4 regions of the Pantoea sp. SGAir0184 genome follow, and region 1 is predicted to be linked to each of the others. Evidence: predicted binding sites of a transcription regulator. Region 1 holds the regulator's gene; each other region holds the start of a gene.
What was found. The regulator CRP, encoded in region 1, controls carbon source genes, mostly activating them, when cyclic AMP is high. The targets are predictions, from matches to a motif close to ATGTGANNNNNNTCACAT.

Region 2: the regulator CRP is predicted to act here: its motif matches at 3,993-4,010, upstream of pth (aminoacyl-tRNA hydrolase).
Region 3: the regulator CRP is predicted to act here: its motif matches at 3,459-3,476, upstream of C1N60_RS18045 (YjcB family protein).
Region 4: the regulator CRP is predicted to act here: its motif matches at 1,764-1,781, upstream of epd (erythrose-4-phosphate dehydrogenase).

What each region holds. Positions count from the first base shown of each region.
Region 1 covers NZ_CP028050.1:313,558-319,274, reverse strand. The annotation lists gene C1N60_RS01410 (YheU family protein) at 1-41, shown strand, start outside; gene C1N60_RS01405 (phosphoribulokinase) at 103-972, shown strand; gene C1N60_RS01400 (OsmC family protein) at 1,043-1,447, opposite strand; gene crp (cAMP-activated global transcriptional regulator CRP) at 1,752-2,384, shown strand; gene C1N60_RS01390 (YccS/YhfK family putative transporter) at 2,443-4,518, shown strand; gene C1N60_RS01385 (bifunctional acetylornithine/succinyldiaminopimelate transaminase) at 4,515-5,717, opposite strand, start outside.
Region 2 covers NZ_CP028050.1:1,857,542-1,863,258, reverse strand. The annotation lists gene lolB (lipoprotein insertase outer membrane protein LolB) at 1-298, shown strand, start outside; gene ispE (4-(cytidine 5'-diphospho)-2-C-methyl-D-erythritol kinase) at 295-1,152, shown strand; gene prs (ribose-phosphate diphosphokinase) at 1,290-2,237, shown strand; gene C1N60_RS08590 (GGDEF domain-containing protein) at 2,463-3,632, shown strand; gene ychH (stress-induced protein YchH) at 3,629-3,907, opposite strand; gene pth (aminoacyl-tRNA hydrolase) at 4,169-4,756, shown strand; gene ychF (redox-regulated ATPase YchF) at 4,864-5,717, shown strand, end outside.
Region 3 covers NZ_CP028050.1:3,803,982-3,809,698, forward strand. The annotation lists gene C1N60_RS18025 (NCS2 family permease) at 1-1,268, opposite strand, end outside; gene C1N60_RS18030 (glutathione S-transferase family protein) at 1,625-2,293, opposite strand; gene soxR (redox-sensitive transcriptional activator SoxR) at 2,337-2,813, opposite strand; gene soxS (superoxide response transcriptional regulator SoxS) at 2,913-3,341, shown strand; gene C1N60_RS18045 (YjcB family protein) at 3,587-3,868, shown strand; gene C1N60_RS18050 (ATP-grasp fold amidoligase family protein) at 3,923-4,873, opposite strand; gene C1N60_RS18055 (oligosaccharide flippase family protein) at 4,882-5,717, opposite strand, start outside.
Region 4 covers NZ_CP028050.1:863,984-869,700, forward strand. The annotation lists gene tkt (transketolase) at 1-1,572, shown strand, start outside; gene epd (erythrose-4-phosphate dehydrogenase) at 1,971-2,990, shown strand; gene pgk (phosphoglycerate kinase) at 3,042-4,205, shown strand; gene fbaA (class II fructose-bisphosphate aldolase) at 4,310-5,389, shown strand; gene mscS (small-conductance mechanosensitive channel MscS) at 5,578-5,717, shown strand, end outside.

The sequences.
Region 1 (5,717 bases):
AATCGGTCAATATTATGCCGCGGCGGGAATTTCGCGGCTGATGCGTCAGGCGGCAATTCGTGGTAACAATGCTCATCGCCGGACTTCACAGGGAGCGCTGTTATGTCAGCCAGGCATCCAGTCATAGCCGTTACCGGTTCCAGCGGCGCCGGAACCACCACCACCAGTCTCGCCTTCCGTAAAATTTTCCAGCAGCTGGATCTGCACGCGGCGGAAATAGAAGGCGACAGTTTCCATCGCTATACCCGTCCGGAAATGGACATGGCGATTCGTAAGGCGCGCGACCTCGGGCGTCACATCAGCTACTTTGGCCCGGAAGCCAACGACTTCGGCCTGCTGGAGCAGACTTTCCGCGACTATGGCCAGAGCGGACTCGGCCAGTCGCGCAAATATCTGCACACCTACGATGAAGCGGTGCCGTGGAATCAGGTGCCGGGCACGTTTACGCCCTGGCAGCCGCTGCCGGAAAACACCGATGTGCTGTTCTATGAAGGCCTGCACGGCGGCGTGGTGACGCAGCAACATAACGTGGCTGAACACGTCGATCTGCTGGTTGGCGTGGTACCGATTGTTAATCTGGAGTGGATTCAGAAACTGGTGCGCGACACCAGCGAGCGCGGCCATTCGCGCGAAGCGGTGATGGATTCGGTGGTGCGTTCGATGGAAGATTACATCAACTACATCACGCCGCAGTTTTCCCGCACGCACCTCAACTTCCAGCGCGTGCCGACCGTGGATACCTCGAACCCGTTTGCCGCGCGTGAGATTCCGTCGCTGGATGAGAGCTTTGTGGTGATCCATTTTCGCGGCCTGGAGGGCATCGCTTTTCCTTATTTACTGGCGATGATCCAGGGCTCGTTTATTTCCCACATGAATACGCTGGTGGTGCCGGGCGGCAAGATGGGACTGGCGATGGAGTTGATCATGACGCCGCTGGTGCAGCGGTTGATTGAAGGAAAACGTATTGAATAGCGCAGGCTAACGCGCCAGTTTCGCCGGGAGGAACTGAGATCGGGAGCGCAGGGCCGCGCTCCCGGCTGGATTACAGCTCCACCACTTCGTAGCTGTGCGTTATCTCGACGCCCTTGCCCAGCATGATCGCGACCGAGCAGTACTTCTCCGCGGACAGATCCACCGCGCGCGCCACCGCTTTATCGCTCAGCGCTTTGCCGCTGACAATAAAATGCAGATTGATATGCGTAAAAATGCGTGGCGCTTCTTCGCGGCGTTCCGAGGTCAGTTTGACTTCACAATCGGCGACATCGTTGCGCCCCTTTTGCAGAATCGACACCACGTCAATCGCGCTGCAGCCGCCCGCAGCCATCAACACCATCTCCATCGGGCTGGGCGCTTTATCACCGGAATTGCCGTCCATTAATACCTGATGACCGGATGAGGATTCTCCGAGAAAGGTCAGCCCTTCCACCCATTTCACTCGTGCCTGCATTATTCTTTCTCCTGAAGCGGCGGTTTTGCCGCCAGAGTACGCTTTCACCTGACAAACAGCAATGCAGACGCATCCCCCACCTGCTGAAGCGAGACAACAGGAGACAGGTTGCAAAAGCTATGCTACAAACAGTGCTGAAAATATTTTCGTCACGAAAGACGAAAGCGGGACGAATCAAAAGCATCGCTTACGAATCCACCCCCGAATAACTGTCCCTCACGGGAAACGCTGGACGATTTCACCGCCTGACAGGGAAAACTGCCCCCTGTATTTTGGGCACGATTACAACAGAGGATAATAGCGAATGGTTCTCGGCAAACCGCAAACAGACCCTACACTCGAATGGTTCCTGTCCCATTGCCATATTCACAAATATCCATCCAAAAGCACCCTCATCCATCAGGGTGAGAAAGCGGAAACGCTGTACTACATCGTGAAAGGTTCCGTCGCGGTACTGATTAAAGATGAAGAAGGCAAAGAGATGATACTCTCCTACCTCAATCAGGGGGATTTCATCGGTGAGCTCGGCCTGTTTGAAGAGGGCCAGGAGCGTAGCGCCTGGGTACGTGCGAAAACCGCCTGCGAAGTGGCTGAAATTTCCTACAAAAAATTCCGTCAGCTGATTCAGGTCAATCCGGATATTTTAATGCGCCTGTCGGCGCAGATGGCGCGTCGCCTGCAGGTAACATCTGAAAAAGTCGGCAACCTTGCCTTCCTCGATGTGACCGGCCGTATCGCGCAAACGCTGCTCAACCTGGCGAAACAGCCTGATGCCATGACCCACCCGGACGGTATGCAGATCAAAATCACCCGTCAGGAGATTGGTCAGATCGTGGGCTGCTCACGCGAAACCGTGGGTCGTATCCTGAAAATGCTGGAAGATCAGAACCTGATCTCTGCACACGGCAAAACCATCGTCGTTTACGGCACCCGCTGATTTCTTCTCACCTACGGCGTGATGGCAACATCGCGCCGTTTCTGTTTACGATGAGCTGATGTGGCGTCGAATCATCTATCATCCGGAAGTTAACTATGCGCTGCGGCAAACGCTGGTGCTGTGCCTGCCTGTGGCGCTCGGCTGGCTGTTTGGCGATCTGCAAAAAGGGCTGCTGTTCTCCCTGGTGCCGGCCTGCTGCAACATCGCCGGTCTGGATACGCCACACAAGCGGTTCTTCAAACGGCTGATTGTCGGCGGCGCACTGTTCGCCAGCGGCAGTTTTCTGATTCAGTACCTCACGGCTTACGCTGTGCCGCTGCCGCTGATTCTGCTGGTGTTGCCGCTGTTGGTGGGCGTGACCGGTGAAATCAGCCCGCTGCATGGTCGTTTGCTGCCCGGCACGCTGATCGCCGCCATCTTTACCTTAAGCCTCGTCGGCCGTATGCCGATGTGGGTCCCGCCGCTGCTGTATATCGGCGGGACGCTGTGGTACGGGCTGTTTAACTGGTTCTGGTTCTGGCTGTGGAAAGAGCAGCCGATGCGCGAGACCCTCAGCCTGCTGTACCGCGAGCTGGCCGATTACTGCGACGCCAAATACACCCTGCTGACGCAGCTGACCGATCCGGAAAAAGCGCTGCCGCCGCTACTGGCGCGCCAGCAGAAAGCGGTCGATCTGATCACCACCTGCTACCAGCAGATGCATATGCTGTCCGCCAGCCGTGATAACAGCCATAAACGCCTGACGCGCGCTTTCCAGGTCGCGCTCGATCTGCAGGAACATATCTCGGTCAGCCTGCACCAGCCGGAAGAGGTGCAAAAGCTGGTGGAGCAGAGCCACGCCGAGGCGGTGATCCGCTGGAACGCGAAAATCATTTCGGCACGGCTGCGCGTGCTGGCCGATGCCATTCTCTATCACCAGCTGCCGGAACGCTTCCACATGGAGAAGCCGCTCGGCGCGCTGGAGAAAATTGCCCGGCAGCACCCGGATAATCCGGTCGGTAATTTCTGCCTCTACCATTTCAGCCGCATCGCCCGCGTGCTGCGCACGCAGAAGCCACTGTACACCCGCGACCTGATGGCCGATCGCCAGCGCCGCCTGCCGCTGCTGCCGGCGCTGCGCAGCTACCTGTCGCTGAAATCTGCCGCGCTGCGGACGGCGGCGCGCTTCGCGGTGATGCTAATGTTCGGCAGCGCGCTGGCGCTGTTCTTCAATATTCCCAAGCCTTACTGGATTCTGATGACCATCATGTTTGTCAGCCAGAACGGCTACAGCGCCACGCGCGTGCGCATTCAGCACCGGGCGCTCGGCACCTTCGCCGGCTTGCTGATCGCCGCGGCGTCGCTGCGCTTTGCTGTTCCGGAGTCGATTGCCCTGCTGACCATGCTGGTCATCACGCTCGCCAGCTATCTGATCACGCGTAAATATTATGGCTGGTCGATGATTGGCTTTACGGTGACGGCGGTGTATTCGCTGCAGCTGCTGTCACTGAATGGCGCGCAGTTCCTGCTGCCACGCATGATGGATACGCTGATGGGCTGCCTGATTGCCTTCGCCGGTATGATCTGGCTATGGCCGCAGTGGCAGAGCGGGCTGCTGCGCAATAATGCGCACGATGCGCTGGAGGCTTATCAGGAGGCGCTGCGCCTGCTGCTCGGTCCGGAGCAGGCGCCGGAGAAGCTGGCGTATCAGCGCGTCAAGGTTAACCAGGCGCACAACGCGCTGTTTAACTCGCTCAACCAGGCGTCCACCGAACCGGGCTTTAACTTTCAGTATCTGAAAGATATGCGCCTGTGGGTGACTCACAGCCAGTTTATCGTCGAGCACATCAACGCCATGACCATTCTGGCGCGCGAGCACACCATGCTGACGCCAAAGCTGGCGGAGCGCTATTTGCAGTCCTGTGAAATCGCGCTGCAGCGCTGTCAGCAGCGGCTGGCTTACGACGGGCCGGGCAACGACAGCAATATTCTGGAAGCGCCGGAGAATCTGAATGAGGGGCCGGTGACGATTGTCGAACAGCATGTGAAGCGCATTCTGCAGCACCTCAATGTGATGCACACCATTTCTTCACTGGCGTGGAGCCAGCGCCCGCATCACGGCCGCTGGCTCAGCGTGCTGAAGCCGAAAGGTTAGTTCAGGACTTTCGCGATCGCCCGGGCAAAGCGCGCCATGCCTTCTGCGATATCGGTCGGCTCAATCACCAGCGACGGCACAAAGCGAATCACATCGCTGCCGGCGGTCAGTACCATCAGGCCTTCAGCGGCGGAAGCGTTGAGGATATCGCGCGCTTTGCTGGCGTGCTGCGCGTTGAGTACGGCACCCAGCAGCAGCCCTTTGCCCCGAATTTCACTGAAGATGTCGAACTGCTCATTGATTTTCTGCAGCGCCGAGACAAACTGCTCACGGCGCGCGTCGACACCATTCAGTACCTCGGGCGTATTGATGATATCCAGCGCGGTTTCGGCAATCGCACAGGCCAGCGGGTTGCCGCCGTAGGTGGTGCCGTGCACGCCCGGCGCCATCACCGAGGCGATTTCATGGGTGGTCAGCATCGCGCTCACCGGGAAACCGCCGCCCAGCGCTTTAGCGGTGGTGATGATATCTGGCTTGATACCATAGTGTTCGTAAGCAAACAGCTTACCGCTGCGGCCCATGCCGCTCTGCACTTCATCCAGCACCAGCAGCGCGTTGTGCTGATCGCACAGCGCACGCAATCCCTGCATGAATTCCGGCGTTGCCGGCATCACGCCGCCTTCCCCCTGAATCGGCTCCACCACAATCGCGCAGGTGTGGTCGTCAATTACCGCCTTCACCGCGGCCAGATCGTTAAACGGCACATGGACGATATCCGCCGGCTTCGGGCCAAAGCCATCGGAGTATTTCGGCTGACCGCCCACCGAGACGGTGAACAGCGTGCGGCCGTGGAAGGCGTTGTGGAAAGCGATAATTTTGCTTTTGAACGGGCTGTGCTTTTTGCAGGCGTAGTAGCGCGCCAGTTTGAACGCCGCTTCGTTCGCTTCGGCACCGGAGTTACCGAAGAATACCCGCTCGGCGAAGGTCGCCGCGATCAGTTTACTGGCGAGGCGCAGTGCCGGCTCATTGGTGAACACGTTACTGGTGTGCCACAGGGTTTCGCCCTGGCTTTTCAGCGTTTCCACCAGCGCCGGATGACAATGGCCAAGCGCGGTGACCGCGATACCACCGGAGAAGTCGATATACTCTTTGCCCTGCTGATCCCACACGCGGCTGCCTTTGCCTTTGACCGGCACAAACTGCGCAGGTGCATAAACAGGCAAAATAACGTTATCGAACGTTTCCCGGCTTACCGCTAG
Region 2 (5,717 bases), 1.5 Mb from region 1:
AGGCAAACGCTACGTCAGCAACGACGCGGAGAAGATGATTTCCCAGCTCACCGGCATGGATATTCCGCTGGCGAACCTGCGTCAGTGGATGATGGGGCTGCCAGGCGACGCCAGCGACTATCAGCTGAACAATAATTATCAACTGCAAAGCCTGACCTACAGCCGCAACGGCCAGCAGTGGAAGGTGACTATCAGCGATTACGACAGCAAGGTGAACCCGCCGCTGCCGGCCAACCTCGAACTGACCGAAGGCGGTCAGCGCATCAAACTGCGCATGGATAGCTGGACCACACAATGATCACCACCTGGCCCGCGCCGGCAAAGCTCAACCTGTTTCTCTACATTACCGGCCGTCGTGCAGACGGCTACCACAATTTGCAGACGCTGTTTCAGTTTCTCGATGTTGGCGACACCCTGGAGATTACCCCGGATAACAGCGGCAGTATCACCCTGCTGACGCCGCTCGACGGCGTGGCCGATGAAGACAACCTGATCGTGCGGGCGGCGCTGGTGCTGCGTGCCGCAGCGGCGGACAAAGGCACCCTGCCGCCGCAGGCCGGAGCCCGGATCGCGCTGCAGAAGCGCCTGCCGATGGGCGGTGGTCTGGGCGGTGGTTCGTCTGATGCGGCGACGGTGCTGGTGGCGCTGAACCATCTGTGGCGCACCCAGCTCAGCGTGGATGAGCTGGCTACGCTTGGCGTGCGTCTCGGTGCTGATGTGCCGGTATTCGTGCGCGGCCACGCGGCGTTTGCCGAAGGGGTCGGCGAGCAATTGCAGCCCGCGTTTCCGGCGGAAAAATGGTATCTGGTGGCCCATCCTGGCGTCAGCATCGCCACCCCGGATCTGTTTCGCGATCCTGAACTGACGCGCGATTCACCAATACGCACATTAGATGAACTGTTGCAGCGTCCTTTTCACAATGATTGTGAAGCGGTAGCAAGAAAACGTTTTCGTGAGGTTGATGCGCTGCTTTCCTGGCTGCTAGAATACGCGCCGTCGCGCCTGACAGGGACCGGCGCTTGCGTGTTTGCTGAATTTGACACCGAGTCCGCTGCTCGTCAGGTGCTGGAGCTTGCCCCGAAATGGATGTGCGGATTTGTGGCGCGTGGGCTTAATCTCTCGCCGTTACAGCGCACCCTTTCCGGGCTCTAAGCGTAAACGTGACAGTGTCACCCTGTTCCAGACACTGCACGTGACGCATTAACACACCCGTATGAACAGGCTCAAATGTATTCGCCGGTTATTTTTGAGCGGTTCATTCTCTGGACGCCAAGCCTGAGGTTCTTCTCGTGCCTGATATGAAGCTATTTGCTGGTAACGCCACCCCGGAACTAGCACAACGTATTGCCAACCGCCTTTACACCAGCCTCGGAGACGCCGCTGTCGGCCGTTTCAGCGATGGCGAAGTAAGTGTACAGATTAATGAAAATGTACGCGGTGGTGATATTTTCATCATCCAGTCCACCTGTGCCCCCACCAATGATAACTTGATGGAGCTGGTTGTGATGGTCGACGCACTGCGTCGGGCTTCTGCTGGTCGTATTACTGCTGTAATCCCTTACTTTGGCTATGCCCGTCAGGACCGCCGCGTGCGTTCTGCCCGCGTGCCAATTACCGCCAAAGTTGTGGCTGATTTCCTCTCCAGCGTCGGCGTGGACCGTGTACTGACGGTTGACCTGCACGCTGAACAGATCCAGGGCTTCTTTGATGTCCCGGTGGATAACGTGTTCGGTAGCCCGATTCTGCTGGAAGATATGCTGCAGATTGGTCTGGAAAACCCGATTGTGGTTTCGCCGGACATCGGTGGCGTAGTGCGCGCTCGCGCTATCGCCAAACTGCTCAACGACACCGACATGGCCATCATCGACAAACGTCGCCCGCGTGCGAACGTGTCGCAGGTGATGCACATCATCGGTGACGTTGCCGGTCGTGACTGCGTACTGGTCGACGATATGATCGACACCGGCGGTACGCTGTGCAAAGCGGCTGAAGCACTGAAAGAGCGCGGCGCGAAACGCGTGTTCGCTTACGCCACCCACCCAATCTTCTCTGGCAACGCGGTGGAAAATCTGCGCAAATCAGTGATTGATCAGGTGATTGTTTGCGACACTATTCCGCTGTCGGAAGAGATGAAGTCGCTGCCAAATGTGCGTACACTGACGCTGTCTGGCATGCTGGCCGAAGCCATTCGTCGTATCAGCAACGAAGAATCGATTTCGGCGATGTTCGAACATTAATTGTTCGCGAAAAACCGGGCGCCCTGCCCGGTTTTTTATTGCCTGAGCGCGGAGTAATATCCCGATAAAGCCGCTTCCGCTGCCACTATTTGCGCGATAAATGGCCTCAAAATCCGCCAATCTCCCCGCCTTCCACTCTTTTTATCAGACAAGCGCATCCGGGCTTTAGCGGTCCAGTGATTAGTGATATTTTTCACCACACTTTTGCTGAGAACTCCGACCACCATGCCACTCGACATTTATACGTTGTTTATTTGCGAGCTCTACGTGCTGGGGTTTCTGAGCATTATTTTGATTTTTGCCTGGGTCGGGGCGCAGTACGACCGGGTGCTGGGTTTTACCACGCTGACGCTAATACTGACGCTTGCCGCCGTGCTGCTCAGCAGCCTGCGCAGCGCCGGTTTGCACTTTTTGCCGGTGGCGGTCGGGAATGTCATCATGCTGCTGGCTTACGGCACCCTGCTCAACGCCTTTCGTACTTTTTGCCGCCTTCCGCTTGGTTTTTGCTGGATCACTGGTGCGCTACTGTGGGCCCTGCTTTGTGCCTTTCCGCAGTTCTATCACGGCCAGCCGAAACGCGTGCTGGTCATGTGCCTGCTGTGCATCATCTTTACCGCCGCGCTGATTCGTCTGCTGTGGCAGGCGCGCGCCACGCTGACCGTCACTTTCTGGCCCGCGCAGATACTGCTGTGGATCCACTTACTGTTCCATATGGCGCGCATTTTCCTTGACGATGCGGTAGCCACCCCCGTACCGGGTGCCATTGGCGGTTCCGGCTTTTCGGTTTATGTGATCCTGGAGTCGATCCTCTTCGTCATCGGCCTGACCTTCACCATTCTGGCGATGGTCAATGAGCGCACGCAGATTGCCCATAAGCTGGCGTCGCTACACGATCCGCTTACCGGCGTCTGGAACCGGCGCGCGCTATTTGAAGCCGCAGAAAAACTGCTGCTGCGCCACGCACGTTTGCCGCAGCCTTATATTTACAGTGCTGTGCTATTCGACCTCGATCATTTCAAAAGCATCAACGATCGCTATGGCCATCAGCAGGGGGATCGGGTGCTGGTGGATTTTTGTCAGGTGGTAAAAGCGTTAATGCCGGTTGAAGGTCAGTTTGCCCGGCTGGGCGGTGAGGAGTTTGCCGCGTTGCTTCCTGGCGACAGTGAGCAGGCGCAGCGCATATGTGAGCGTATCCGGCTGGCGACACAGCTGTCGCTACCCAACGACATCGGCTATACGGTGAGCATTGGCTTTGCCACTGCCAGCCAGCGGCATCAGGCGTTTCCCGCCCTGCTGGCGCTGGCTGATGAAGCCTTGTATCGCGCTAAAGCCGCCGGACGTAACCGCGTCGAAGGTTATCAGACGCCGCAGGCGGCAATGGCGGAAGCCGGTTAGTGCGTTGAGTGGTGATCGCGACGGCAGCGTTTGTCACCGTAGTGACGCAGCCAGTAATAGCGGTCTTCCACCCTCTCCCGTCCGCTGACGCGTGCGCCGACCAGCCACAGTAGCGCACCCACAAAAATACTGAACATCGCTCCATGCGCGAGGAACTGCGGCAGGTTGACCGACGGTAGCTGGTTAATGATGGAATAACCCACCCCGAGCACCATGGTTAACAAGCCGAGACACATCAAACCATTACCGACGGTGCGGCAGTGTTGACGTTTCATGATTCACCTCCATCCTTTTCAGCAACGCAGAAAACAGCACGTTTGGTTAACTGGCCATAAGTTTAGGCAATGGCTGGCGGTTAAGATGCGTACAGGATCACACATCCTTCACAATGTCTGACAAAACTTTACCGCCAGCACCTTGATTTCGATAGAAATTGATTAGTCACCTTTGGTCATTAATCTGTCATTACGCCCTTTGTCATCCCAGCCGGCAGGCAGTAAACTATCGCCCTTTCGCAGCGAGACAGGATAAACATCGTGAGCAGCATTAAACTGATTGTGGGGCTGGCCAATCCCGGCGCTGAATACGCGGCAACGCGCCATAACGCTGGCGCCTGGTATGTGGATTTACTTTGCTCGCGCCATAATCAGTCCCTCAAAGAGGAGCCGAAATTTTTCGGCTACACCGCGCGCCTGTCGCCGGCCGGCGAGGATGTGCGCCTGCTGGTGCCCACCACCTTTATGAACCTGAGCGGCAAAGCGGTGGCGGCGATGGCAACGTTCTATCGCATTACGCCGGAAGAGATTCTGGTGGCACACGATGAAATGGACCTGCCGCCAGGCGTGGCGAAATTCAAACAGGGCGGCGGCCATGGCGGTCATAACGGCCTGAAAGACATCATCAGCAAGCTCGGTAATAACAACAATTTTCATCGCCTGCGCGTCGGTATCGGCCATCCGGGCGATCGTAACAAGGTCACCGGATTTGTGCTCGGCAAGGCACCGGCCAGCGAGCAGAAGCTGATTGACGAGGCGGTCGATGAAGCGGTGCGCTGCACCGAACTGTGGCTAAAAGAAGATAAGATTAAGGCGATGAACCGCCTGCACGCCTTCAAAGCCAGCTAAGCCAATTCCCGCGCCGCCGCAGGGAATTCTGTGTATAATGCGCGAAAATTTTTGAATCAGTCGGCGCTGTCTGCCAGCGCTGCACACTCAGTGAGAAAGGTAAGATCATGGGATTTAAATGCGGTATTGTGGGCCTGCCGAACGTCGGTAAATCCACCCTGTTCAACGCGCTGACCAAAGCGGGTATCGAAGCAGCCAACTTTCCGTTCTGCACCATCGAACCCAACACCGGCGTGGTGCCGATGCCTGACCTGCGCCTCGATCAGCTGAGCGAAATTGTTAAGCCACAGCGCGTGGTGCCAACCACCATGGAGTTCGTGGACATCGCCGGTCTGGTAAAAGGCGCGTCCAAAGGTGAAGGCCTGGGCAACCAGTTCCTGACCAACATCCGCGAAACTGAAGCCATCGGCCACGTAGTGCGCTGCTTTGAAAACGACAACATCATTCACGTCTCCGGTAAAGTAAACCCGGCGGAAGATATTGATGTCATCAACACCGAGCTGGCGCTGTCGGATCTCGACACCTGCGAACGTGCCATTCAGCGCTGCCAGAAGAAAGCCAAAGGCGGCGACAAAGATGCTAAGGCGGAACTGGCCGCGCTGGAGAAGTGCCTGCCGCATCTGGAAAACGCCGGTATGCTGCGCTCGCTGGCGCTGGACGCCGATGAGAAAGCGGCGATCCGCTATCTCAGCTTCCTGACGCTGAAGCCGACCATGTACATCGCCAACGTCAATGAAGACGGTTTCGAGAACAACCCGTATCTCGACCAGGTGCGCGCGATTGCTGAAGCCGAAGGCTCAGTGGTGGTGCCGGTCTGTGCGGCCGTGGAATCGGACATCGCCGAGCTGGAAGATGAAGAGCGCGACGAATTCATGGCCGAGCTGGGCCTGGAAGAGCCGGGCCTCAACCGCGTGATCCGCGCTGGTTACGCCCTGCTCAACCTGCAGACTTACTTCACCGC
Region 3 (5,717 bases), 750 kb from region 1:
CCGGCAAACAGACGGCCAATCACCAGCGCGGCAAAGCCGAGCATGATGCCGGTGACGATGTTGCAGGTCAGTACGATGAATACCGCCGTCAGCAGGCCAGACATCGCATCGACGAAATCATTGAAGTCGATTTTGGCCACGTTGCTCAGCATCAGCAGGCCGACATACATCAGCGCGGGTGCGGTGGCATAGGCCGGAACCAGATAAGCCAGCGGCGACATAAACAGAATCAGCAGGAACAACAGACCCACGACAATCGCTGTCAGGCCGGTTTTACCGCCGGCGGCAGTACCCGCAGCGGACTCGATATACACTGCGGCGGGCGAGGCACCCACCAGTCCGGCAAACAGGCTGCTGATAGAGTCGGTGGTCAGCGCGCGACCGCCATTGATAATCTGGCCCTCTTTATCCAGCAGGTTCGCCTGCCCGGCCACCGCACGAATGGTGCCGGTGGCGTCAAACACCGCGGTCATCACCAGCGCCAGCACGCTCGGTAACACCACCGGCTGCAGCGCGCCCATGATATCCAGGCTAAACATTGCCGACTGGCCGCTGGCATCACGCAGGCTCGGCATGGCAAACAGCCCCTGCCACTTTACCGCCGGGTCGAAAATCAGCCCAAGCAGCGAAATCGCAATGATGGTCAGCAGAATGCCGCCCGGTACCCGCCGTTTTTCCAGACCAAAAATCGCCGCCAGCCCGATCAGCGCCATGATCACCGGGAAAGAGGTGAAGTGACCAAGCGCCACCGGCAGGCCTGCCGCCGGGTTTTTTACCACCAGACCAATGCCATCGGCGGCAATCAGCAGCAGAAACAGGCCGATACCGACGCCGGTACCGTGCGCCACGCCCATCGGCAGGTTACGCAGAATCCACGCGCGAATGCCGGTCACGGAAATCAGCGTGAACAGCAGGCCCATCAGGAAGACCGCGCCCAGCGCCACCGGCACGCTAATGTGCTGGCCCAGTACCAGGCTGAACGCGGTGAAGGCGGTCAGGGAGATGGCGCAGCCAATCGCCATCGGCAGGTTGGCCCACAGTCCCATGATGAGGGAGCCAAAGCTGGCCACCAGACAGGTAGCGACAAACACCGCCGTCGGTGAGAAGCCCGCTTTACCGAGCATGCCAGGCACCACGATGACTGAATAAACCATCGCTAAAAAGGTGGTGAGGCCAGCCAGCACTTCCTGCCGCACGCTGCTGCCGCGTGCTGAAATGTGGAACCAGGCGTCCAGTTTTCCCCTGGCCGGGCATGATTCGCCAGACATAGTTATTCCTCTGTGTTTTTTAAGATATAGGTCACCGCGCGGCTCGCGTTTGCGCATCATCCTGGTGAAGATGTCTCAGAGAGAAAAGCAGGCAAACGATTACGTGGCCGCGTATTCCAGGTCAAAAAGGGGTGACGCGGAAAAAAGGCAAACGATTATCTGGCGTTTGGGGTGGCGTTTTCAACTGCTAATCACCTGGCAGGCAGGATAATGCGCAGCTCTGGCGCAATTATGGCTGGCGTTACGCTAGCGGGAGCAGGAAATCATGGAGGAAAAAGGCTGGCATTTCAGATGGTTTGCTGCGGTGCCGCGACAGCGCGTCGCGGCGTCCTGTTTCGTTGCGTTACCGCTGCGCCTCAGCCGTTATTGAACTGAATCGGGCCGCCCTGCTCCAGCGCGCGCTGCCACGCGGCGCGCTGCTGCATATTCTCCAGCCAGCGCGCCGTGGCGGGCATCTCACCCAGCGCGCCGCGCATCTGCAACGCCAGCAGCGGAAAACTCATCTGCACATCGGCAATGCTGAAGCGTGAACCGGCAAAAAAGCGCTGCTGGCTCAGATGCTGCTCAATCACGCGCCCGTGGAGCGCCAGCTGCTTGTTCAGCCACGCTTTCTGAATGCCTTTACTCAGCGCCACGCCGGCCGGGCGCAGCAGCCATGGCACCGGCTTTTTGCCCAGTTGCGCAAACACCAGCTTCATTACCAGCAGCGGCATCAGCGAACCTTCAGCATAGTGCAGCCAGTAACGCGCCTGAATTTGCTCCTCTTCCTCATGCAGCGCCAGCAGATGCTCGCTGTCGTATTTCAGCTGCAGATATTCGAGGATGGCGCCCGATTCGGCGATCACCCGATTGCCATCGGTAATCACCGGCGATTTACCCAGCGGATGCACTTTCTTTAATTCGTCCGGCGCCAGCAGGGTATTTTCCCGCTGATAGCGTTTGATTTGATACGGCACCGCCAGCTCTTCCAGCAGCCACAGCACCCGATGAGAACGGGAGTTTTCCAGATGGTGAACGGTAATCATGCGCGATTCCTTGCTGCTAAGGGTTGGCATCTAGTATAGCGGATTAACGCTGCGGCTCGTCCTGTTGCGGATCGAGCAGGACCGCTCCGGAGCCCTGCTGCCCCAGGCGATCACCCGGATTGCGCAGCGGGCAGTCGCGCATCGACAGGCAGCCGCAACCAATGCAGCCGTCAAGATCGTTGCGCAGACGCGTCAGGGTTTCGATGCGTTTATCCAGCTCTTCGCGCCAGTGCTGCGTCAGCGCGTCCCACTCCTGCGTCGACATGCGCTTATTCGCCGGCACGTGCATCAGGCTGTCGCTGACCGTCGCCAGCGGAATTCCGATGCGCTGGGCAATTTTGATAATCGCCACGCGGCGCAGCACATCACGGCTGTAGCGGCGCTGATTACCGCCATTGCGCGTGCTGCTGATCAAGCCTTTGCTTTCGTAAAAGTGCAGCGCCGATACCGCCACGCCGCTGCGTTTCGCCACTTCGCCCGGCGTCAGCACCGGTTTCGGGTAATTGCGTTCTTTTTTCATTTAGGGCCTTTACCTCAAGTTAACTTGAGGAATTATACTCGCACCCCAGCAAAACAGCGAATTTCAAACCAGGCGATAACCTTGCAGAAGGAACAGGCTATGATGCAACAGGAAATCATCCATTCACTGACTAACTGGATCGATCAGAATCTGGATAAAACATTGTCGATTGATGAAGTGGCGGCAAAATCGGGTTACTCGAAATGGCACCTGCAGCGTATGTTCCGTACGGTTACGAAACAAACGCTGGGTGGTTATATTCGTGAACGCCGTCTCACGCTGGCCGCCGAAGCCTTGCGTCAGACGCAGCGTCCGGTATTCGACATTGCGATGCAGTACGGCTACGACTCGCAGCAGACGTTTTCACGCGTGTTCCGCCGTCAGTTCTCGCAAACCCCTACCGCTTACCGTCACAGCATGCGTCGCCAGGCGATGGTGCAGCGTCCGCGTCTGGTCAACTTTGACTGCAGCGAAGGCATGAACAGCTTTGCCCAGCGCACCACCGGCGAGTGCTGCCCGGTACGCTGAAGTCAGTGCGCCCCGCGCGGGCGCGCCTTTCCCCCTTCTCTTCACCTTCCTCCAGCCCTTTCTTAGCCTGCCATACCAGGTCTAAATTTTGTTCAAATTTTCAAATCCAGTGATATAATGTGACCCAAGTCACAGATTCAAGCTGTATTAAGACGACAGAAGGGCTTCCCTGACCTCCCTTGTCTGCCGCCAGTGATGTCCGATGAATGTCAGGGATATTACTGATTTCAAGAGGTTTTTCGCCGATGGCTACGTTAACTACCAGTCTGATCGTCATGCGTTGGGAACTGCTCAGCGCGGTAATGATGTTCTTCGCCAGCACCATGAAAATTAAATTGCGTCAGAACAGCCACCACGTGATGGCGCTGATGTGCGGCGGCGTGGGCGTAGCGATGTCATGCTGGTTCGTTACCGGTCTGCTCGGCATTACGCTGAGCATGGAAAACGTGCATAACTTTATGTCCATCACCAAAGAGGCGTTTATTCAGGTGATGAGCCAGACACCAGCCGACTGGCCAATGCCGTAAACGCGGCGCATAAAAAACCCCGCTAAGCGGGGTTTTTTATTTTGCTGTGTGATTTCAAATTTTCTTCAATACGGCTGGAAGTGGTACTTCCGGCACCGTGACGTCCGATCTCTGCGTATCGCGACGATCCTGAATCCACATATCACCCATCATCTGATTGAGCCCCCGATCCAACCCGGTGACCAGCCCGGCGCCTGGCGTGAACGTCAGCTCACCGAAGTAGATCTGTTCGCCATCGATATACCAGTCCACACGCACATAATCGAAGTCGCTGGCCAGCGTTTTACTCAGCGCCAGCGCGTGCTGCAATTGTGGCAGCAGCGGTGACACATCCAGCCCGGTGTCACGGATTTTGTGATACGCCTCGTTAAGATTGTTGACGTAAAAGTTCATCGACAGCAGCGGATTACAGCGGTTGTAGATCACCTGCAGCACATATTCAAAATTGCCGTCGCGCTTGTTGAACATGTGAAACTTGTAATCGATCGGCGCGGTTTTGCCATCGCCGATGTACTTCTCTACCAGAATGCGCGGCTTAATATAGCGATAGTGAATTTCGCGCGCCTCGTTGGCGAAGTCGGTCTTCAGCCAGCGCTGGCAATCGCTGATAATCTGCTGTTTTTTCAGCGCATCCGGTTCTTCCAGCAGGATCTCGACCATGTTGGAGCCGTGATTCGGCTTGATAACCGTGTTCTTCCAGCTCGGCAGCGTATGCAGTGAGTGCGGATCGCTGGTCTCATAAACCAGCGGAATCAGATACTCACTGCCCACCTTTTCGGCAATGTACTCACGCACCGAAAACTTGTCCGACAGGCGGCCATAGCACTGGTAGTCGCCGTAGACGAATTTGCGATACAGCACTTTCTCATTGAACACCTTCGGCTGACGCAGGTTCGGCAGCTTACGGAATTTGTGAAAGTAGTAAATGCGATCCTGGTACGCCCAGGGCATCTTTTTGATGAAATACTGTACGCTTCTTCTGAGTTCGTCTTTCAACCTGATCATATCTGACCTCATTTGTAGGTTTTGTAGTTGAGTGAGGAAACCTGAATTTTTTGGATGACGCCGTTTTTGAAGAAGTAATTCATTACGGTCAGGGACAGTAACTCCGTGATGAAGACGCTCCAGGCGGCACCCATGATGCCGTAGCCCTGGATCAGCCACCACGACAGCGGCAGGCTGATGACCATCAGACAAATGATCTTCTTCAACAGATAGTTAAACCCGCCCTCTTTCACCATGTAGCGATAAGCGACGGTCCCCATTGCCGAAAAGCAGGTTGCTAACGACAGTAACGTAATGAGACTTCCGGACTGTGTGTACTCGTGACCATATAAAGCGATGATGATTTTTTCGCCGTACAAGGCAATCACCGCTAATAACAGCAATGAAACTCCCATGACATAGCCGTTCAGCCGCGCGGTGAGCTTGATCGCGGCTGCTCCACGCTCGCGGAAAATCTCCGAGAAGCAGGAAGTGATGATGGCAACCGGGATAAAAATCCAGGAAGCCGAAATGGTATTCGCGGCGGCGAACAGGCCAAGGTCGCGCGCTGAGGCGATGCCCGCGAGGAACATCTGTGCGGCTTTCACCTGCACCGAGATAAAGATGCTGGAGATGGCCAGCGGCAGGCCGGCATACATCAGGTAGCGCAGGTAGGTGGTGCGCTTGTCCTGCGGCGGTGCCAGATCCTGATGTTCGCGATAGAAATTGACGCGCTTGATGGCGTACGGCACCAGTGTGACGGCCACAATCGAGGCGGTGAGCCACAGTGGATTGAGATGCAGCCAGGCGATGGTGAAGCTCATGGCAAAGCCCAGCAGCAAGCCGGCCGAGTTAGCAATGGTAT
Region 4 (5,717 bases), 550 kb from region 1:
GGCCATGACATCGTAGACCATCACACTTACGTGTTCATGGGCGACGGCTGCATGATGGAAGGCATCTCACACGAAGTGTGCTCCATCGCCGGTACCCTGAAGCTCGGCAAGCTGGTGGCGTTCTATGACGACAACGGCATCTCTATCGACGGTCACGTGGATGGCTGGTTCACCGACGACACCGCCAAACGCTTCGAAGCCTACGGCTGGCACGTGGTGCGTGGCGTGGACGGTCACGACGCCGACGCGATCAAAAAAGCGGTAGAAGAAGCCAAAGCGGTCACCGACAAGCCATCGCTGCTGATGTGCAAAACCATCATCGGTTTCGGTTCCCCGAACAAAGCCGGTACGCACGATTCGCACGGTGCCCCGCTGGGTGACGACGAAATCGCGCTGACCCGCAAACAGCTGGGCTGGAACTACGCGCCATTTGAAATTCCTTCTGATATCTACGCACAGTGGGATGCCAAAGAAGCCGGCCAGGCGAAAGAGAAAGCCTGGGACGAGAAGTTTGCTGCTTACGCCGCTGCGCATCCGGAACTGGCCACAGAGTTCAAACGCCGCGTGAACAACGAGCTGCCCGCTAACTGGCAGGCGGAATCGCAGAAGTTCATCGAGCAGCTGCAGGCTAATCCGGCAAAAATCGCCAGCCGTAAAGCGTCGCAGAATGCCATCGAAGCCTTCGGTAAGCTGCTGCCAGAATATCTGGGCGGCTCGGCTGACCTGGCACCAAGCAACCTGACCATGTGGTCTGGCTCGAAGCCGATCAATGAAGATGCCGCAGGCAACTACATTCATTACGGCGTGCGTGAGTTTGGTATGACTGCCATCGCCAACGGTATTGCGCTGCACGGTGGCTTCCTGCCGTACACCGCAACCTTCCTGATGTTCGTCGAATACGCGCGTAACGCAGCACGTATGGCGGCGCTGATGAAAATCCGTCAGGTGATGGTTTATACCCACGACTCTATCGGTCTGGGTGAAGATGGCCCGACGCACCAGCCGGTTGAGCAGATGGCCAGCCTGCGCACCACCCCGAACATGAGCCTGTGGCGTCCGTGTGACCAGGTAGAGTCTGCGGTGGCATGGAAATACGCTATCGAGCGCGTTGACGGCCCATCAGCCCTGATCTTCTCGCGTCAGAACCTGGCGCAGCAGGATCGTAGCGCTGAGCAGCTGGCTAACGTGGCGCGCGGTGGTTACGTGCTGAAAGATTGCGACGGCACGCCGGAGCTGATTCTGATTGCGACCGGTTCTGAAGTTGAGCTGGCAGTCGGCGCTTACGAGCAGCTGAGCGCGGAAGGTCGTAAGGTGCGCGTGGTGTCCATGCCGTCTACCGATGCGTTTGATAAGCAGGATGCGGCTTATCGTGAGTCTGTGCTGCCGAAAGCGGTTGGCGCACGCGTTGCTATCGAAGCCGGTATTGCGGATTACTGGTTTAAATACACCGGCCTGCACGGTGCCATCGTTGGCATGACCACCTTCGGTGAGTCAGCGCCAGCTGAGAAGCTGTTCGAAGAGTTCGGCTTCACCGTGGCCAACGTGGTGAAAACCGCGAAATCGATTCTGTAATTTCGCGTAACAAGTCGCGCCGCTGCGCGTTGTAGCGGCGCGATTCATCGCGCATTTCTGCTGCCATCCTTATGCTTTACCACGCGCAATAAATTGCGCCGCGACACCGATGTGCAGATCGGCGGCCCTGTTATCGCCTGAACCTGAAACGGTTCAATTATTCCTGCAGTAATAATTGTCATTGCCTGAATTTGTGACGCAGATCCAATAATCAGCAGCACAGTTGATCGCAATCATTCCTGTTATTCCTTCCATGCTTTATTCTCGCTGAACCGTTTCAGTTGCAGCCGTGTGCTCTCCGTCAGCAACCGTAACCGGGCAAGAATTCCCTGTACAAAACGCAGCGAAACGCTCAAGGTATTTGGCACGTTTTTTCAGGTGTGGCTGCAGGAAGTGAGATGACCATTCGTATCGCAATAAATGGTTTTGGTCGTATCGGGCGCAACGTGTTGCGTGCGCTGTATGAAACCGGTCGCCGGGCGGAAATCACCGTAGTGGCGATTAACGAACTGGCGGAAGCGGCTGGCATGGCGCATCTGCTGAAGTACGACACCAGCCACGGCCGCTTTGCCTTTGAGGTCCGCCAGGAGCGCGATCAGCTGTGGGTTGGTGACGATACCATCCGTATCCTGCATCAGGCTGAGATTACCGCGCTGCCGTGGCGCGAACTGAATGTTGATATCGTGCTGGACTGCACCGGCGTGTACGGCAGCCGCGACGATGGTGAAGCGCATCTGCAGGCTGGCGCGAAGAAAGTGTTGTTCTCGCATCCCGGCGGCAACGATTTGGATGCCACCGTAGTGTTCGGCGTTAACGAACAGGCTCTTAAACAAACTGACCGCATTGTCTCCAACGCATCCTGCACCACCAACTGCATTATTCCGGTGATCAAGCTGCTGGATGACGCCTTTGGCATTGAGTCGGGCACCGTGACCACCATCCACTCAGCGATGCACGATCAGCAGGTGATTGACGCGTATCACAGCGACCTGCGCCGTACCCGTGCCGCCAGTCAGTCGATCATTCCGGTCGATACGCGTCTTGCCGCTGGCATTACCCGTATTTTTCCGAAATTTAACGATCGCTTCGAGGCTATCGCGGTGCGCGTGCCGACGATCAACGTGACCGCCATTGATCTGAGCGTTTCGGTGCGCCAGGCGGTGAAGGCGTGTGAGGTCAACGCGTTGCTGCAAAACGCGTCAGAGGGGGCATTTCGTGGTATAGTTGACTATACGGAATTACCGTTAGTCTCAGTAGATTTTAACCACGATCCGCACAGTGCCATAGTGGACGGCACGCAAACGCGGGTCAGCGGTCACCACCTGATCAAAACCCTGGTCTGGTGTGACAACGAATGGGGCTTTGCTAACCGCATGATCGACACCACGTTAGCAATGGCCGCAAGCGGTTTCAGGTAAGACGCGGACTGCGTCTGGCAAAACTTATGAGAATCAACGAGAGGGTTCACCATGTCTGTAATTAAGATGACCGATCTGGATCTTGCTGGTAAACGCGTTCTGATCCGTGCCGATCTCAACGTACCAGTGAAAGAAGGGAAAGTGACGTCAGATGCACGTATTCGTGCTTCTCTGCCTACCATCGAAGCGGCGTTGAAACAGGGCGCGAAAGTGATGGTTACCTCTCACCTGGGTCGCCCGACCGAAGGTGAATACAACGAAGAGTTCTCCCTCCTGCCGGTTGTTAACTACCTGAAAGAAAAACTGAACGGCACTAACGTGACCCTGGCGAAAGACTACCTCGACGGCGTTGAAGTGGGCGCGGGTGAACTGGTGGTGCTGGAAAACGTTCGCTTCAACAAAGGCGAGAAAAAAGACGACGAAACCCTGTCGAAGAAATATGCCGCGCTGTGTGACGTGTTCGTCATGGATGCATTCGGCACCGCGCACCGCGCGCAGGCGTCTACTCACGGCGTGGGCAAATTCGCCCCTATCGCCTGTGCCGGTCCGCTGCTGTCTGCCGAACTGGAAGCGCTGGGCAAAGTGATGAGCAATCCACAGCGTCCGCTGGTCGCCGTGGTGGGTGGTTCTAAAGTGTCGACCAAATTCGACGTGCTGCAGTCGCTGGTGAAAATCGCTGACACCGTGATTGTCGGTGGCGGTATCGCTAACACCTTCGTGGCGATCGACAACAACGTCGGCAAATCGCTGTACGAGCCAGACTTCGTTGAGGCCGCTAAAGGCCTGCGCGACCAGTACGGCATTCCGGTACCGACCGATTCACGCGTCGGCACGGAATTCTCCGAAACTGCCCCGGCAACCGTGAAAAAGGTTTCCGAAGTAGCAGATAACGAAGAAATTATGGACTTCGGTGACGAAACCGCTCAGAACATGGCGAAACTGCTGAAAGACGCAAAAACCATTCTGTGGAACGGTCCGGTTGGCGTGTTTGAGTTCCCGAACTTCCGTAAGGGCACCGAAATCGTTGCCAACGCTATCGCAGACAGCGACGCGTTCTCTGTTGCCGGCGGCGGTGATACCCTGGCGGCTATCGACCTGTTCGGTATCGAGGACAAAATCTCCTACATCTCTACCGGTGGCGGTGCGTTCCTCGAGTTCGTGGAAGGCAAAAAACTGCCGGCAGTTGCCATGCTGGAAGAACGCGCGAAGCAGTAATTTTTGGGGGCAGCGCTTCGGCGCTGTCTGAAGGCTTGCCCGCTGTGGGCGAACAGATCGCATTCCCATTGGGGAGTGGACGATAAACGAAACAGGACACAACCATGTCTAAAATTTTTGATTTCGTAAAACCCGGCGTTGTCACTGGTGATGACGTTCAGAAAATCTTCAAAGTAGCGAAAGAAAACAAATTCGCTCTGCCAGCCGTTAACTGCGTCGGCACGGATTCCATCAACGCGGTACTGGAAGCTGCGGCTAAAGTTAAAGCGCCGGTCATCGTTCAGTTCTCCAACGGTGGTGCTGCCTTCATCGCCGGTAAAGGTTTCAAAACCGACAAACCACAGGGCGCTGCGATTTTCGGCGCAATCGCTGGTGCACATCATGTGCATCTGATGGCTGAACAGTACGGCGTGCCAGTAATCCTGCACACCGACCACTGTGCGAAGAAACTGCTGCCGTGGATCGACGGCCTGCTGGATGCTGGCGAAGAGCACTTCAAAAAAACCGGTAAGCCACTGTTCTCTTCACACATGATCGACCTGTCTGAAGAGTCACTGGAAGAGAACATCGAGATTTCTTCTAAATATCTGGCGCGCATGGCGAAACTGGATATGACGCTGGAAATCGAACTGGGCTGCACCGGTGGTGAAGAAGATGGCGTCGACAACAGCCACATGGACGCTTCTGCACTGTACACTCAGCCAGAAGACGTGGATTACGCTTACACCGAGCTGAGCAAAATCAGCCCGCGTTTCACCATCGCTGCGTCCTTCGGTAACGTGCACGGCGTGTACAAGCCAGGCAACGTGAAACTGACCCCAACCATTCTGCGTGATTCGCAGAAATACGTTTCAGAGAAACACGGCCTGCCGCACAACGCGCTGGACTTCGTGTTCCACGGCGGTTCCGGTTCTTCTGCTGCAGAAATCGAAGAGTCTATCAGCTACGGCGTGATCAAGATGAACATCGATACCGATACCCAGTGGGCAACCTGGGACGGCATCCTGCAGTACTACAAAACCAACGAAGCGTACCTGCAGGGTCAGCTTGGCAACCCTAACGGCGCTGACAGCCCGAACAAAAAATACTACGACCCACGCGTCTGGCTGCGTGCGGCACAATCTTCCATGGTTGTGCGCTTAGAGCAGGCTTTCAAAGAGCTGAACGCTGTCGACGTACTGTAATTTTTGCTTACCGTACAAAAAAGGCCCGAAAGGGCCTTTTTTTATGCGTCCCGTCTGGAAATCCCGGTTTATACAGCACATTTTTGGCGCTTCGCCCCATTATTGTTTACCCTTGTACTCGGGAGTGTCGGATTGAATCTGGCAGTTTTTGTACTTTCCTGCGGGAAACTCAACAACAGGGCTAACAAATGGAAGATCTTAACGTCGTTGACGGCATTAACAATGCAGGTGGCTGGCTGGTGCGCAACCAGGCGCTGATCCTCAGCTATGCGGTGAACATCGTGGCGGCTATCGCCATCATTATTGTCGGGATGATTATCGCGCGCGT